3 regions of the Pedococcus badiiscoriae genome follow, and region 1 is predicted to be linked to each of the others. Evidence: predicted binding sites of a transcription regulator. Region 1 holds the regulator's gene; each other region holds the start of a gene.

The links. Region 1 encodes LexA, which represses DNA repair genes until DNA is damaged. Its sites were predicted from a motif close to TCGAACANNTGTTCGA; they were not measured.
Region 2: BJ986_RS15545 (HNH endonuclease signature motif containing protein) is a predicted target of LexA. The motif match lies at 1,845-1,860, and genes of this name have one in related genera.
Region 3: recA (recombinase RecA) is a predicted target of LexA. The motif match lies at 1,694-1,709, and genes of this name have one in related genera.

The regions. Positions count from the first base shown of each region.
Region 1 is NZ_JACCAB010000001.1:286,422-291,677, forward strand. It holds gene fdh (formate dehydrogenase) at 1-759, opposite strand, end outside; gene BJ986_RS16155 (LysM peptidoglycan-binding domain-containing protein) at 945-1,340, opposite strand; gene lexA (transcriptional repressor LexA) at 1,578-2,303, shown strand; gene BJ986_RS01350 (hypothetical protein) at 2,416-2,628, shown strand; gene BJ986_RS01355 (DUF4259 domain-containing protein) at 2,661-3,074, opposite strand; gene BJ986_RS01360 (GNAT family N-acetyltransferase) at 3,143-3,673, opposite strand; gene BJ986_RS01365 (class I SAM-dependent methyltransferase) at 3,692-4,357, shown strand; gene BJ986_RS01370 (NAD-dependent protein deacetylase) at 4,429-5,256, opposite strand, start outside.
Region 2 is NZ_JACCAB010000001.1:3,284,358-3,289,613, reverse strand. It holds gene BJ986_RS15550 (OsmC family protein) at 1-421, opposite strand, end outside; gene BJ986_RS15545 (HNH endonuclease signature motif containing protein) at 557-1,837, opposite strand; gene BJ986_RS15540 (FMN reductase) at 1,980-2,636, opposite strand; gene BJ986_RS15535 (LLM class flavin-dependent oxidoreductase) at 2,633-3,721, opposite strand; gene BJ986_RS15530 (chorismate-binding protein) at 3,875-4,912, shown strand; gene BJ986_RS15525 (aminotransferase class IV) at 4,909-5,256, shown strand, end outside.
Region 3 is NZ_JACCAB010000001.1:2,733,686-2,738,941, forward strand. It holds gene BJ986_RS12880 (ABC transporter permease) at 1-759, shown strand, start outside; gene BJ986_RS12885 (ABC transporter permease) at 756-1,613, shown strand; gene recA (recombinase RecA) at 1,882-2,943, shown strand; gene BJ986_RS12895 (regulatory protein RecX) at 2,984-3,625, shown strand; gene miaB (tRNA (N6-isopentenyl adenosine(37)-C2)-methylthiotransferase MiaB) at 3,680-5,200, shown strand; gene def (peptide deformylase) at 5,256-5,256, shown strand, end outside.

The DNA of each region.
Region 1 (5,256 bases):
CGGGTCGATGTGGATGACCTTGGCACCCTTGAGCTTTGCCTCGGTCACCCACTGGTAGGCGACCGGGTGGCACTCGGCCATGTTGGAACCCTGGATGACGATGCAGTCAGAGTTCGACAGATCCTGCACGTATTGGGTGGCGCCGCCGCGTCCGAACGAGGACCCCAGACTGGGGACCGTGGAGGAGTGTCAAATACGAGCCTGGTTCTCGATCTGGATGGCGCCCGCCGCCGTGAACAGCTTCTTGATGAGGTAGTTCTCCTCGTTGTCGAGCGTCGCGCCTCCGAGGGAGGCGATCCCCATCGTCCGACGCAGGGGTCGACCATGCTCGTCCCGGTCCTGCCAACCCGCCCTGCGGCTCGCCACGAACCGGTCGGTGATCATCTGCATGGCCGTCTCGAGGTCGAGGCTCTCCCACTCGGTGCCGCGGGGCCGACGGTAGAGCACCTTGCGCTGTCGTCCGGGGCTGTTGACGAGCTGCTCGCTCGCCGAACCCTTGGGACACAGCCGTCCACGGGACACCGGCGAGTCGGGGTCGCCCTCGATCTGCACCACCCGCGCGTCCTTGACGAAGACGCGCTGCCCACAGCCGACCGCACAGTAGGGGCACACGCTCTGCACGACCCGGTCGGCCGTGGAGGTGCGGGGCTCGAGCTCGCGAGTCTGGCGCGATGTCACCGACGGGCCGCGACCGAGGAGGTCCCCACTGGTGACCTGACGCACCACGGGCCAGGACAGGAACGTCCGCCTTGCATCCACCGCAACCTCCAGCGCCTGGTCCGCCACGTCGTCCGAACGACCTCGATCCGAACATGCCACACATTTGCGACGTGAGCACCTCGGACACGGCCACTCAGTTGCGCACTCGCACGCCTCCGACCAGCGACGATGCACTCCGAGCGCGCATCACGGCGGGCCGACGGTCAGCGGCTCGCCCCGGCGGATCAGCCAGCGCTGGGGATGAGCAGCGTCTGCCCGGCGTGGACGTCGGTGCCGGTCAGGTCGTTGGCGATCTGGATCTGGGCGACAGCCTCCGCCATCGGCAGCTGGGGCAGCTGCTGGACAGCGATCTGCGACAGCGTCTGCCCTGACTGCACCGTGGTGGAGTGGTCGATCACCATGGCCGAGGCGCCGCCGGAGAACAGGGCGAGCGCCAGCGCGACGGCCGCCACAACCACGGTCAGCGTCAGCGCCAGACGCGCCGCGCGGGTCAACCGCAGCGGCGTGGCCGGGGTCGTGACGGCGCGCCCGGTGGGCACCGAGACCAGGTGGGGCCGAGTCGGGCGAACGGGAACCCGCACCGGTGCGGGGGCGACGTCCCAAGCGACTGCTGCACTCATCAGGTCCTCCATCGTGGCGATCTCTGCGGCGTTCCTCGAACGGATGTGCGAAGAACTGCGTAGCTGATTTCTAGCACGCATGTTCGAACCAATCAAGACACGCGTCGAACACATGTTTGGCACAGACGTTCGAAGGCCATACGCTGTGTTCATGCCGCAAGCACATCAGAGGCCACTGACAACGCCTCGCCGAGCACCCGGCATACGGCACCTGACCTGCGGAAACGAGGAAGCGGCATGAGCGACGACAACGTCAAGGAACTCCCCGACCGCGATCGCGGCGACGGACTCACCGTCCGCCAGCGACGGGTGCTCGAGGTGATCCGCAACTCGGTCGACCGGCGCGGCTACCCGCCGAGCCTGCGCGAGATCGGCGAGGCCGTCGGGCTCACCTCCCCCAGCTCTGTGGCCCACCAGCTGTCCACCCTCGAGCGCAAGGGCTTCCTGCGGCGCGACCCCAACCGGCCGCGTGCCATCGAGGTCGTCTCCCCCGACTCCCCCGCAGACATGCGCGGCTACCGTGGCGGCGCCTCGGCCGAGGACGAGACGGCGACCTACGACGAGACGGATTCGGGCGACCAGCGCCCTGCGGCGACCTACGTGCCGGTGCTCGGTCGCATCGCCGCCGGCGTCCCGATCCTGGCCGAGGAGACCGTGGAGGACGTCTTCCCGCTCCCCCGCCAGATCGTCGGCGAGGGGCAGCTGTTCCTGCTCCAGGTCGTCGGGGACTCGATGATCGACGCCGCCATCTGCGACGGCGACTGGGTCGTCGTGCGTCAGCAGCCCACGGCCGACAACGGCGACATCGTCGCGGCGATGCTCGACAACGAGGCCACCGTCAAGACGTTCAAGCGCAAGGACGGCAAGGTGTGGCTGATGCCGCACAACACCGCCTTCGACCCCATCGACGGAGACCACGCCACCATCCTCGGCAAGGTCACGGCGGTGCTTCGCCGGGTCTGAGCTCGCCTGTTCGGCCGATGGCCAGTCCGCCGAACGGTCCGAACCACGGCGGGGACGGGTGGAAGCGGTGCCTGCCCCGTGACGGGTGAGCGCGCCGGGACGTTGACCCGACATGCAGAACCATCCCGATGCCGAGCTCACCGACCAGGTGCTCGGGTCCGAGATCGAGCTGCTCGCGGACCTGATCGACGCCGCGAGCCGGGCCTGCGCGCACCTGGACCCGGACCAGATAGATGCGGCGCTGGGGCTCTGTCCGCAGCTGGGTCCGGCCCCGAGCCTCGCCGCAGCGTCCCCCGGGACGTCGGCCAGCCAGTCCCTCGGCTAGTCGCGCAGCAGGTCGCCGGGCAGATTCTTGGACTAGTCGCCCAGGGCGTCGAGGTAGTGCGTGAGCTTGGTGGCGAAGCGTTCGCCGCCATCACCGTCGGCCCACAGCTCCCAGAGCTCGTTGTCCTCGGACTGGAGAGCCCGGTGCAGGGCCTGGGTGGCGAGCTCCTCGAGCTCCTCGTCCACGTCGATGGGTTCGTCGTCGACCCACCAGGGCACATTGCGTTCTCCGACAACGGATTCGAGGTCGTCACAGGCAGCCACGAGCACGGCGGCAGCCACCGCCTGCGACATGGCCGGCGCCTCGATGTAGCCCGACGCGCGGACCACGCTGTCGAGCGCCGACTCGACCCTCTTGCGCCGGACGTCCGGCTCGGACTCCTCGAGCTCGTCGAGGAAGTCGAGCGCGTCGTCGTTCTCGAACGGCCCCGCTCCGCTGGCGCCCATCTCCCAACCTCCCGCGTGCGACTAGCTGCTGCTTCGAGGGTGCCAAGAGACGCGGCGACACGCCAGCCCTAGTCGTGCGGACTCATCCGTTGGTACCAGGCGGTGTCGACGTATCGACCGAACTTGTGTCCGACCTCCCGCAGCACTCCCACCCGCTCGAAGCCACACGACAGGTGCAGGGCCACGCTCGCGTCGTTGGGCAGGGCGATCACCGCGACCTGGGTGTGCACCCCGGGGGCGGCGTCGAGCCGTGCCAGCAACGCGGCATACAGGGTGCGGCCGAGGCCTTGGCCGCGGGCGCCCTCCGCGAGGTAGACGGACACCTCCTTGGTGCCGTCGTAGGCCGGCCGCGGGCGGAACGGGCCCGAGTACGCGTAGCCGAGCAGCGCGTCGTCCGCACAGGCCACCAGGACGACGTTGCCCTCGTCGGTGGCCGCGACCTTCTCGCTGAGGTATGCCGCGCCGCGGGGCTCGGTGTCGAACGTCGCCACCGAGGTGCGGACCTGCTCGTCGTAGATGGCCGCCATCGCGGGCAGGTCGTCCCCGGTCGCGTCCCGGACGAGGACTGACGCGTCGCTGGTCGGGCCGATGCTGCTCATGTCGGCGATGCTAGGGGGATGGACCACGAGCCCGGGCACACCCATGGCACCGACGCCTCGAGCGGCGGGGCGAAGCTCCCTGACCCCGACCGCGGTACGCCCACGGACCGCCAAGCCCTCTGGGACGAGCGGTATGCCGCGCACGAGCACGTCTGGAGCGCGACGCCCAACGCCGAGGTGGAGCGCATCGTGGGCAGCTGGGCACCCGGCCGGGCCCTCGACCTGGGCGCCGGCGAGGGTCGTCACGCCGTGTGGCTGGCGGAGCTGGGCTGGCGGGTGACGGCCGTCGACTTCTCGGCGGTGGGCCTGGCCAAGGGCGAGAAGGAGGCCGCCCGCCGCGGGGTCCGGGTCGACTGGGTCGTGGCGGATGCCCGGTCCTGGCACCCCGCTCCCCAGACCCGCTTCGACCTCGTCCTGGTGTCGTACCTGCACCTGCCCTCGGACGTGGTCTCGCGCACGCGGACCTGGCTGGCGCCGGGCGGTGCACTCGTGGTCGTGGGGCACGGGCTGCGCAACCTCACCGAGGGCGTGGGCGGCCCCTCCGACCCTGCCCTGCTGCACACCCCGGAGCAGCTGCGCGCCGCGGCGGGAGACCTGCAGATCGAGCGTTGCGAGGAGTACGTGCGGCCCACCGACCAGGGTGACGCGATCGACGTCGTGCTGGTGGCCCGGCGCCTCACCTGAGTCCCGGTGAGCCCCCGATGAGCCCCGCGTCGGGCCCCGGCGAGCCCGGCCTGAGCCCCGCCTGACGTGGGTCAGGCGGCCAGGCGACGGAGCAGGGTCTCGAGAGTCGGCGCGAGGGGTGCGTCGACCTGTGCCATGGCTTCGCCGTCGCCGCGGGTCGGCCCGCGGGTGATGATCGCGACGGGGATGTCGAGCGCGGCAGCCCGGCGGACGAACCGGTATCCGCTCATGACCTTGAGGCTTGAGCCCAGCACCACCAGCGCGCTGGCTTGCTCGGTGAGGCGAAAACACCTCTCCACCAAGGGTTTCGGCACGGACTCGCCGAAGAAGACGACGTCGGGCTTGAGGGTGTCGTGGCCGCAGACGAGACACAGCGGTGTGCGGAAGGCGGTGACGTCGAGGTCGTTCAGCGCGATGTCGCCGTCGGGGCGGATCTCGTCACTGGTGACCGAATAGGTCGGGTTGCTCTCCCGCATGCGCTCGTCGAGGTCCCAGCGGGAGGTCCGGTCCCCACAGGTCAGGCACACCACGCGGGCCAGCGACCCGTGCAGCTCCTCGACGTCGGTCGCGCCGGCGCGCTGGTGCAGCCCGTCGACGTTCTGGGTGATGACGGACGCGACCAGACCGCGATCCTGGAGCCTCGCCACGGCCTCGTGGCCTGAGTTCGGCCGAGCGCGGTTGAACCGCTGCCACCCGACGTAGCTGCGTGCCCAGTAGCGCTGCCTCGCCTGCGACGACCCGACGAACTCGGAGTACTGCATGGGCGTCACCCGACGGGTGCCATCCGGGCCGCGGTAGTCCGGGATGCCCGAGTCGGTGGAGATGCCTGCGCCGGTGAGGACGAGGACGTTCCCCCGCTCGAGCAGGCCGGCGATCACAGCCAGCTGGTCGGTCACGGC
Region 2 (5,256 bases), 3.0 Mb from region 1:
CCTTGAAGCTCGTCTCGAGCGTGATCGGGACGCTGAGTGCCTGGCTCACCGGGCACTTGACCTTGGCGTCCTGCGCGGCCTCCTCGAACTGCTCCGCGGTGATGCCCGGCACGGTGCCGACGACGGAGAGCGCGCTCCCCGTGATGCCGGTGCCCGGCTGGAACGTCACCGTGGCGGTGGTGTCCAACGAGGTCGGCGGGTTGCCCGCCTTGGCGAGCACGTTGGACAGGGCCATCGAGTAGCAGGTCGAGTGCGCGGCGGCGATGAGCTCCTCGGGGCTGGTCTTGCCGTTGGCCTCCTCGGCGCGCGAGGGCCACGACACGGCATACGTCCCGATCCCGGACGACTGGAGCTCGACCTGGCCCGAGCCCTCCATGAGCGAGCCCTCCCAGTGGGCGGATGCGGTGCGGGTGGTGGCCATGGGCACTCCTTGGTGAGGGGGACTGGTGAGGGGAGCCGCTGAACGGCGTGGGACTTGCACCCAATCTAGGCGCTGGCGCACGACACGCAACGGCTGGTCCACGGGGGGACATCCCCGGGCGTCGAAGGACGCGACCTAGTCCGCGGGGACAGCGTGCAGATGGGTGCGCGGCCACAGGTCGCGATCGGGTGGGATCTCGATGTCGGCCCAGCGAGCGCGCTCACCGGTGGGTGGTTGGTATGCCGCCGCGTCACCTGGCGGCCCAGCATCCGGTGATGGGGCCAGCTCGGCGGGGGACGGTGTCCGCACGGGGAAGCCGTAGCGGTTGGTCACGACGAGGCCGTCGGGTCGGGTGGGGTCGCCGCTGATCGTGAAGTCGCCGCGGTCGATGGCGTCGTGGTGGAACGGACACAGGCTGACCTGGTTGTCGTCGTCGGTCGCGCCGCCGGCCGCCCACGCCCGGAGGTGGTGGATCTCCACGAACCGGGTGGCCGTGCATCCGGGGAAGCGACAGCCGCGGTCTCGGTCCTCGATGAGCCTGCGGGACCGAGACGGCAGGATCCGCATGGCTCGGCCGACGCTGACCGGGCGGCCGTCGGTCTCCCAGACCGGCTGGACCACGCCGTCGGAGAGGAATCGCCCGAGCAGTCGCTGCGGAATCGCTCCGCCGTGGGTGACCCACGCCCCGTCGGTCGACAGGTGCAGGTAGACCCGGTAGTGGCTGGAGCGACTGGTCGACGTCACGCTGGACAACGCCCGGTGTGCGATCTCCTCGAGGGCGTCGCCGTAGGTGGGCGAGGCTGTCTCACCGGACTGCGCGATGAAGAGCGCGTCCTTGGCCTCCTTGAGGGCCTGCTCGACGAGCGCTCCGATCGGGGCCGGTGCGCTGTAGCGCAGCTGGAACCGGCCGTCGCGGTCGTAGTGCATGGACAGCTCGGGCTTGGCGCAGGCGCGGCGCTCCGACTCGCCCGAGCGCTCCGAGCCGTCGTCCTCGCCGCGGACCGCGAACGCGTGCTTGGCCACGGCGTGCCGCAGCTGTGGCACCGTCATGTGCAGCGCGAGCTCGCCGACCGAGCGCTGGTGCGACGCAGGGACGTGGTGGGCGACGACGGCGGCCTGGTCCAGCGACAGCGCGCCCGCAGCGACGGAGCGGGCCACCGATGGGAGCTCGGCTCGCCGCCGTGCGACAGCGACGACGTCTCGGGAGTGTGCCGGTGACAACCCCGCCCGGACGACGAAGTAGTGCTCGGGGGACCGGAACCCACCGTCGCCCCAGTGGTCGCCATCCATGAGCTCGGCGGCGAGGTCGACGAGCTCCGCGTGCGCCCGGTTCAGCCTGCCGGCCACCGCCGCGGTACGCGCCCAGAGGTCGCGCTGGACCCCGTCACGCTGCACGGCCACCGGACTGATCGACATACCACCATCGTACACCTGTTCGAATGCCGTGGCAAGAGCCTGCGCAGCGAATTGCGTTGCAGGGCAATGGATTACCTCGACGGAGTGCCGTCACCAAAGAGCAGGTGGGTGGCCGAGAGCGCCTGGCCGACACCTGCCGACCTCACCGGGCGAGGAGCTCCTCGAAGGGAACCGGGTCGGCGAGCTCGTCGACCCCGGCAGCCCCAGATGCCGAGGAGGCCGAGGACGGCGAAGATGCCCGCCCTGCCCTGGCGGCGACGAGCTCGGCAAGCTCGGTCGCGGCGACGGTGACCCGACTCGACAGGCCGGCATCCACGGCGCCGTTGCCCCAGTCCTCTGAGGCGGCGAAGACCCCGGTCGGCACGGTGACCGCCTTGAGGTAGGCGAACAGCGGACGCATCGCGTGCTCGAGGACGAGGGAGTGACGTGCCGTGCCGGCGGTCGCCCCCAGGAGCACGGGAGTGCCGCGCAGCGCTGAGTCGTCGAGGACGTCGATGAACGTCTTGAACAGTCCGCTGTAGGACGCCTGGAACACCGGCGTCACCGCGATGACGGCGTCTGCCTCACGGACGGCGTCGAGGGCACGACGCAACCCGCCGGTCGCGAAGCCGGTCAGCAGCGCGTTGGCCAGGTCGTGGGCGTGCTCCCGCAGGTCGACGAAGGTCACGTGCGACTCCTCGCCCAGCTCGAGCAGGGCGTCCTGGGTCGCCGTCGCGAGCCGCTCGGCGAGCAGCCTCGTACTGCTGGGCTGCCCCAGGCCCGCCTGCACCACGACGAGGCGACGAGCGGTGGTCGTCATCGGGTCACCTCCACTTTCGATGCGGCCAGACGGCTGGCGTGAGTGGGTGCGTCAGGCACGTGGGCCGGCTTGCGAGCCGCGGCGATCTTGCGCAGCTCGGGCACGACCTCGGTGCCGAGGATCTCGACCTGCTCCATCACGGTGCGGTGGGGGAGTCCTGCGTGGTCGAGGAGGAACAGCTGGCGCTGGTAGTCGCCGACGGAGTCGGCCATCGCGGCATACCGCTCGATGACCTGCTGTGGCGAGCCCACGGTGAGCGGTGTCTCGCGGGTGAACTCCTCGAGGGAGGGGCCGTGTCCGTAGACGGGCGCGTTGTCGAAGTAGGGGCGGAACTCGCGCACCGCGTCCTGGCTGTTGGCTCGCATGAACACCTGTCCGCCGAGCCCGACGATGGCCTGGTCCGCGGAGCCGTGACCGTAGTGCTCGAAGCGACGACGGTAGAGCGCCACCATCTGCTTGGTGTGCGACATCGGCCAGAAGATGTTGTTGTGGAAGAAGCCGTCGCCGTAGTAGGCGGCCTGCTCGGCGATCTCCGTGCTCCGGATGGAACCGTGCCAGACGAACGGGGGTATGCCGTCCAGCGGGCGCGGCGTCGCCGTGAACGACTGGAGGGGCGTGCGGTACTTGCCCTCCCAGGTGACGACGTCCTCGGTCCACAGGCGGCGCAGCAAGGCATAGTTCTCGATCGCGAGCGGGATGCCGTCGCGGATGTCCTTGCCGAACCACGGGTAGACCGGGCCGGTGTTGCCGCGGCCCATCATCAGGTCGACGCGGCCGTCAGCGAGGTGCTGCAACGTGGCGTAGTCCTCGGCGATCTTCACCGGGTCGTTGGTGGTGATCAGCGTCGTCGACGTCGACAGCAGGAGCCGGTCGGTCTGCGCCGCGATGAAGCCGAGCGTGGTGGTGGGGGAGGAGGGCACGAACGGCGGGTTGTGGTGCTCACCGGTGGCGAACACGTCGAGCCCCACCTGCTCGGCGTGGCGCGCGAGCTCGACGGTGTTCTTGATCCGTTCGTGCTCGCTGATGGTCGTGCCGGTGGTCGGGTCCATGGTCACGTCACCGACGGTGAAGATTCCGAACTGCATCGGGCTCGCGCTCCTCGGGAGGCTGGTAGGAAGTCGTTGCGAATTCAACTACATGAACCCGCGGAGGGCCACTTTCATTCCGATCGTGACCCCCGACCGCGACGCTCCGGGCGTTCGTCGCGGGTGACCGGAGGTCGCCCTAGGATCGCCCTCGTGGAGGCGGCGAACGGGCACGCACGGTTCGGCGGCCGGTACGCCACCCGCCCGGTGGAGGTGCGTCACGACCTGGCGTCCCTGGACGAGGGCTTCTGGGCCGTGGTGGCCGACTTCGAGGGGTCGGTCACTGCGGTGCGCTTCTCCCACGTGGACCGGGATGCAGCCCAGCGCGTGCCGCCCGTGCCCGCGGTGCCCTGGAGGCCACTACGCGGTGAGTGGTCCACGAGCCTGGACCAGGCGGCATACCTCGCTGGGGTGGGGGAGGTCCGCGACCGGATCGCGGCGGGCACGGTCTACCAGGTCAACCTCTGTCGGGTGCTGTCGCACGAGCTCCCCGAGGAGGCTGACCTCGAGGGGCTGGCGCAGCTCCTCGCGCGGGGGAACCCGGCACCGCACGCGGGGCGGATCTGGGTGCCGTCGGCGGGGCTCGACGTCGTGTCCGCGAGCCCCGAGGCGTTCCTGCTGCGCGACGGCGACCGGCTGGAGTCCCGACCGATCAAGGGCACCGCGACGAGCCTCGAGGCGATGCTGCCGAAGGACTACGCCGAGAACGTCATGATCGTCGACCTGGTGCGCAACGACCTCTCCCACGTCTGCAGGGAGGGCACGGTGCAGGTCGACCACCTCTGCCGCCCCGAGGAGCACCCGGGAATGGTCCACCTCGTGTCCGCGGTGTCGGGTGAGCTGCGCCCCGGGGTGCGCTGGCCCGAGGTGATGGCGGCGACGTTCCCCCCGGGCTCGGTGTCCGGGGCGCCGAAACACACCGCGCTGCAGGCCATCTCGGACCTGGAGACGGTGCCTCGGGGCCCGTACTGCGGCGCCATCGGCTGGATCGACGCAGACCACGGCACCGCGGAACTCGCCGTGGGCATCCGCTCGTTCTGGGCGGAACGGGACGAGGGCGGTCGTCGCCGGCTGCGGTTCGGCACCGGCGCCGGCATCACGTGGGGTTCGGATCCCGCGGGTGAGTGGGAGGAGACACGGGTGAAAGCAGCGCGACTCATCGGCCTGGCATCTGGGAGGGTGGAGGCATGAGCGAGGTCAGGGTGTGGGTCAACGGTCGGCTGACCGGACCGGACGAGCCGTCCATCTCGGCTCTCGACCACGGGGTGACGGTGGGCGACGGAGCCTTCGAGACCGCCAAGGTCGACCGCGGACGCGTGTTCGCGGCCACCCGGCACGCCCGTCGGCTGGACCGGACCCTCGCCGGCCTGGGTCTGCCGCCGGCCGACCACGACTACATCGCCGAGGGAGCCAAGGCCGTCCTGGCGGCCGGTGCCGAGATCGAGTTCGGCAGGTTGCGCTACTCCGTGACAGGGGGAGCCGGACCGCTGGGCTCGGACCGTGACGACAGCCCGCTCACCTACATCGTGACGGCC
Region 3 (5,256 bases), 2.4 Mb from region 1:
GCCCTGGCGGTCTTCACCTACTTCCTGGTGGTCTACCGACGGACCTGGCGCGGGAGCATCATCGGCCGGTTCCTGTCGCCGCTCTTCTTCCTGCTGGCGATGGGGATCGGACTCGGCTCGCTCGTGGACAACCGCGTCGGGGGAGTCGGCGGTCTGCCCTACCTGCAGTTCGTCGTCCCGGCCATCGTCGCCACCCAGACGATGTGGGTCGCGATGGGGGAGTCGACCTACCAGGTGCTCGGCTACATCAAGTGGAACATGGGCTACCACGCCATGCTTGCGACCCCGATGACGGTGCGCGACGTCCTGAGGGGCCACTTCCTGGCGGTGGCCGCGCACCTGACCACCGCCACGGCGATCTTCATGGCGGTGGCCTCGCTGTTCGGCGGCTTCAGGTCGGTGGCCGCGGTCCTCTGCCTGCCGATCGCGATCCTCACCGGGATGGCGTTCACCACACCGATCTTCGCGTTCACGGCCAAGCAGGAGGGTGACAACGGCTTCAACATCCTGTTCCGCTGGATCGTGACGCCGCTCATGCTCTTCTCGGGGACGTTCTTCCCGATCGAGCAGCTGCCCGGCTGGATGCAGCCGATCGCCTGGGTCACCCCGCTGTGGCACGGGGTCGAGGCCTGCCGCGCCGTGGCCACGGGTTCCGTGGCCTGGCTGCCGTTCTTCGGTCACCTGCTCGTGCTGGCGGTGTATGCCGCGGTGGGCTGGTGGCTCGCCGAGCGGTCCTTCGCGAGGCGGCTGGTCCCGTGAGCAGCTCGACGACCGCGCCCCGTTCCACGCCCCCTTCCACGCGCGGCCGGGTGTCCGCCCAGCTGGCCCGGCTGGTGCCGATGCCGGCCGGGGCGGGACTTGCCAGGATGCTCGTCGAACGCAACGTCGTCTCCTTCCGCCATGGCTGGATCGCGCTCGTGACCGGCTTCGCCGAGCCGGTGTTCTACCTGTTCTCCCTCGGCATCGGCATCGGGGCGCTCGTCAAGACGGTCACGACCGACTCGGGTGCGGTCGTGTCCTACCCCCAGTTCGTGGCGCCGGCCCTGCTGGCCGCGTCGGCGATGAACGGCGCCGTGTTCGACTCGACGTTCAACGTCTTCTTCAAGCTCCGCTACGCCAAGCTCTACGACGCGGTGCTGGCGACGCCGATGGGCCCGCGTGACGTCGCGGTCGGTGAGATCTCCTGGTCGCTGATCCGCGGCGGCCTGTACTCCGCCGCCTTCCTCGTGGTCGCACTGCTCGCTGGCGCGGTCGGGTCGTGGTGGGCGCTGCTGGCGCTGCCCGCGGCGGTCTTCATCGGGTTCGCCTTCGCCGCGCTGGGGATGTTCGCGACGACGTTCATGAAGTCCTGGGTGCACTTCGACTACGTCACCCTGGCCATCCAGCCGATGTTCCTGTTCTCCGCGACGTTCTTCCCGTTGTCGACGTATCCCGAGGCGCTCCAGTGGGTCGTGCGGGCGACGCCGCTGTACCACGGGGTCGCCCTCGAACGCGCGCTGATGCTCGGGGACGTGGGCTGGGGCGTGCTCGGGCACGTCGTCTACCTCGTGCTGCTGGGCGGGATCGGGGTCGTGGGCACGGCCCGCCGTCTCGAGAAGCTGCTCCTGTCCTAGCGGTCCTGTGCGACGTCGGCCGGGGTCCTGCGCGATGTCCTGCGCGAGGTCGCGGCGTGTCGCGGGTCGGATGCCGGATTTCGAACAGGTGTTCGGTAGTGTCGTCCACAGGTGGAACTCCCACAGACCTCCCGTCCACAGGCCGCATCAGCGTCCCGGACGGCTGTCGGTGCCGACACCTAGCGTCTGACCCGACAAGCAGATCCGCTGCCCGAGGGTCGAAGGCAGGCGCGCCCGACTCGAAGCGAAAGAAGGAACGGTGGCCAAAATGGCTGGAGCGAACGCATCAACTGTGGACCAGAAGGCAAAGTCCCTCGACAGCGTCATGGGGCAGATCGAGAAGTCGTTCGGCAAGGGCGCGGTCATGCGCCTCGGCGACGACGTCCGTCCCCCCATCGACGTCATCCCCACCGGGTCGATCTCGCTCGATGTCGCGCTCGGCATCGGCGGCCTCCCGCGCGGCCGAGTCGTGGAGATCTACGGCCCGGAGTCCTCGGGCAAGACGACGGTCGCGCTGCACGCAGTGGCCAGTGCGCAGCGGGCTGGTGGCATCGCGGCGTTCATCGACGCCGAGCACGCCCTCGACCCTGACTACGCCAAGAAGCTCGGCGTCGACACCGACGCGCTCCTGGTCAGCCAGCCCGACACGGGGGAGCAGGCGCTCGAGATCGCCGACATGCTGATCCGCTCGGGCGCCATCGACATCATCGTCATCGACTCCGTCGCCGCGCTCGTGCCACGGGCCGAGATCGAGGGCGAGATGGGTGACAGCCACGTCGGCCTGCAGGCCCGACTGATGTCCCAGGCCCTGCGCAAGCTCACCGGCGCCCTCAACAACACCGGCACGACGGCCATCTTCATCAACCAGCTGCGCGAGAAGATCGGCGTCATGTTCGGCTCGCCCGAGACGACGACGGGTGGCAAGGCGCTGAAGTTCTACGCCTCGGTCCGCCTGGACGTGCGTCGCATCGAGACCCTCAAGGACGGCAGCGAACCGGTCGGCAACCGCACCCGGGTCAAGGTCGTCAAGAACAAGGTGGCACCGCCGTTCAAGCAGGCCGAGTTCGACATCCTCTACGGCCAGGGCATCTCCCGTGAGGGTGGGCTCATCGACATGGGCGTCGAGCAGGGCTTCGTCCGCAAGGCCGGCGCTTGGTACACCTACGAAGGCGACCAGCTCGGCCAGGGCAAGGAGAACGCGCGCCAGTTCCTCAAGGACAACCCCGACCTCGGCAACGAGATCGAGAAGAAGATCAAGGAAAAGCTCGGGATCGGCCCGCAGGTCGACAAGCCGGCCGACGCGGTTCCCGAGGTACCGGTCGAGTTCTGAGCCACGGCTCGGGCGACCGCCACTGCACCACTGATCCCGCATGACTGATCGACACGACGCGGCCAGGGCAGCCTTCGAGGCTGCCCTGGCCGCGACGTCCGCTCCCGCCGACGAACCTCAGCCGAGGGCGGCTCGCCCACGGGCCTGGCAACCCATCCCCGGTGACCCCGAGGCAGACCTCCAGGCCCGTGACGGCGAGCCCGACGCGTACGACGTCGCGCGCCAGATCGTGCTGCGACAGCTCGCCCTGTCGCCCAAGAGCCGCCACCAGCTGCGGGACAAGCTGCGCCAACGCAACTGCCCCGACGACGTCGCCGAGGCGGTCCTCGACCGGATGGCAGCGGTGGGCCTGGTCGACGACCAGGCGTACGCGGGGATGCTCGTCCGGTCCCAACAGGCAGGTCGCGGCCTGGCTCGGCGCGCGCTGGCCCGCGAGCTGCGGACCAAGGGCGTCGACGACGAGACGGCCAAGGCGACCCTCGAGTCGATCAACCCCGACGACGAGCGCGACCGTGCCGCGCAGCTGGTGGCCAAGCGGCTGAAGTCCATGCACGGGCTCGAGCCGGTGGTGCAGACCCGACGACTGGCCGGGATGTTGGCCCGCAAGGGCTATCCGGCAGACCTCGCCATGGCCGTCATCCGTGAGGCGATCGCGGACGCCCCCGAGCACCAGCGCGACTGATCACCCGCCCGCCGCGGCATACCGGACTGCTCGAGCACGTACCCTTGGCGTGCGATGAGTACCACCACGACTGCACCCAGGACCTACGACGTCCGCACGCACGGCTGCCAGATGAACGTGCACGACTCGGAGCGGCTTGCCGGCCTGCTCGAGACGGCCGGCTACGTCGACGTGAACAGCCTGCCCGCGACCGCGCGGCCGGAGGCTGCCGACGTCGTCGTCTTCAACACCTGTGCCGTCCGGGAGAACGCCGACAACAAGCTGTACGGCAACCTGGGCCAGCTGCGCCCCGCCAAGACCCGGAACCCCGACATGCAGATCGCCGTCGGCGGCTGCATGGCCCAGAAGGACCGCTCCACCATCGTGCAGCGGGCCCCGTGGGTCGATGTCGTGTTCGGCACCAACAACATCGGCAGCCTGCCCGCCCTGCTCGACCGGGCCCGCCACAACAAGCGGGCTGAGGTCGAGATCCTCGAGAGCCTCGAGGTCTTCCCCAGCACGCTGCCCACCCGCCGCGACTCGGCCTACGCCGGCTGGGTGTCGATCTCGGTGGGCTGCAACAACACCTGCACGTTCTGCATCGTGCCCAGCCTGCGCGGCAAGGAGGCCGACCGTCGTCCTGGTGACGTGCTCGCCGAGGTCGAGGCGCTGGTCCAGCAGGGCGTCGTCGAGGTCACCCTGCTGGGGCAGAACGTCAACACCTACGGCGTCGAGTTCGGCGACCGGTTCGCGTTCGGCAAGCTGCTGCGCGCCTGCGGTGACATCGAGGGGCTGGAGCGCGTGCGCTTCACCAGCCCGCACCCCGCCGCGTTCACCGACGACGTCATCGCCGCCATGGCGCAGACCCCGAACGTCATGCCGAGCCTGCACATGCCGCTGCAGTCCGGCTCGGACCGCGTCCTGAAGGCGATGCGCCGGTCCTACCGCAGTGACAGGTTCCTCGGGATCATCGACCGGGTGCGTGAGCAGATCCCCGAGGCCGCGATCACGACCGACATCATCGTGGGCTTCCCCGGCGAGACCGACGCAGACTTCGAGGAGACCCTGCGGGTGGTGCGTGAGTCACGGTTCGCCAGCGCCTTCACCTTCCAGTACTCGGTCCGTGCGGGCACTCCGGCCGCGACGATGGCCGACCAGGTGCCGAAGGCCGTCGTGCAGGAGCGCTACGAGCGCCTGCTTGCAGCGCAGGAGGAGATCTCCTGGTCCGAGAACCGCGCCGTGGAGGGTCGGGAGGTCGAGGTCCTGGTCGCCACGGGCGAAGGGCGCAAGGACACCACGACGCATCGCCTCTCGGGTCGCGCGCGCGACAACAGGCTCGTGCACTTCGCCGTCCCCGAGGGCGCAGAGCGCCCTCGCCCCGGCGACCTCGTCACGGTCGGTGTCACCTACGGCGCCCCGCACCACCTCGTGGCCGATGCCGCCCTCGAAGGTGGTGCCTGGTCCGTCCGGCGCACCTCCGGTGGCGATGCGTGGGCCGCGCTGCAGGACGCGCCGGTCCCGGGCAAGCCAGGGGTGTCCCTGGGTATGCCGGGAGTGGGCCGACCGGCCACGGTGTCCGCGCCCTCGTGCGGCTGAGGCGGACGACACCCGGGATCGTGGGGGGTCACCGAAGTCTGGAAGACTTCCGGCCA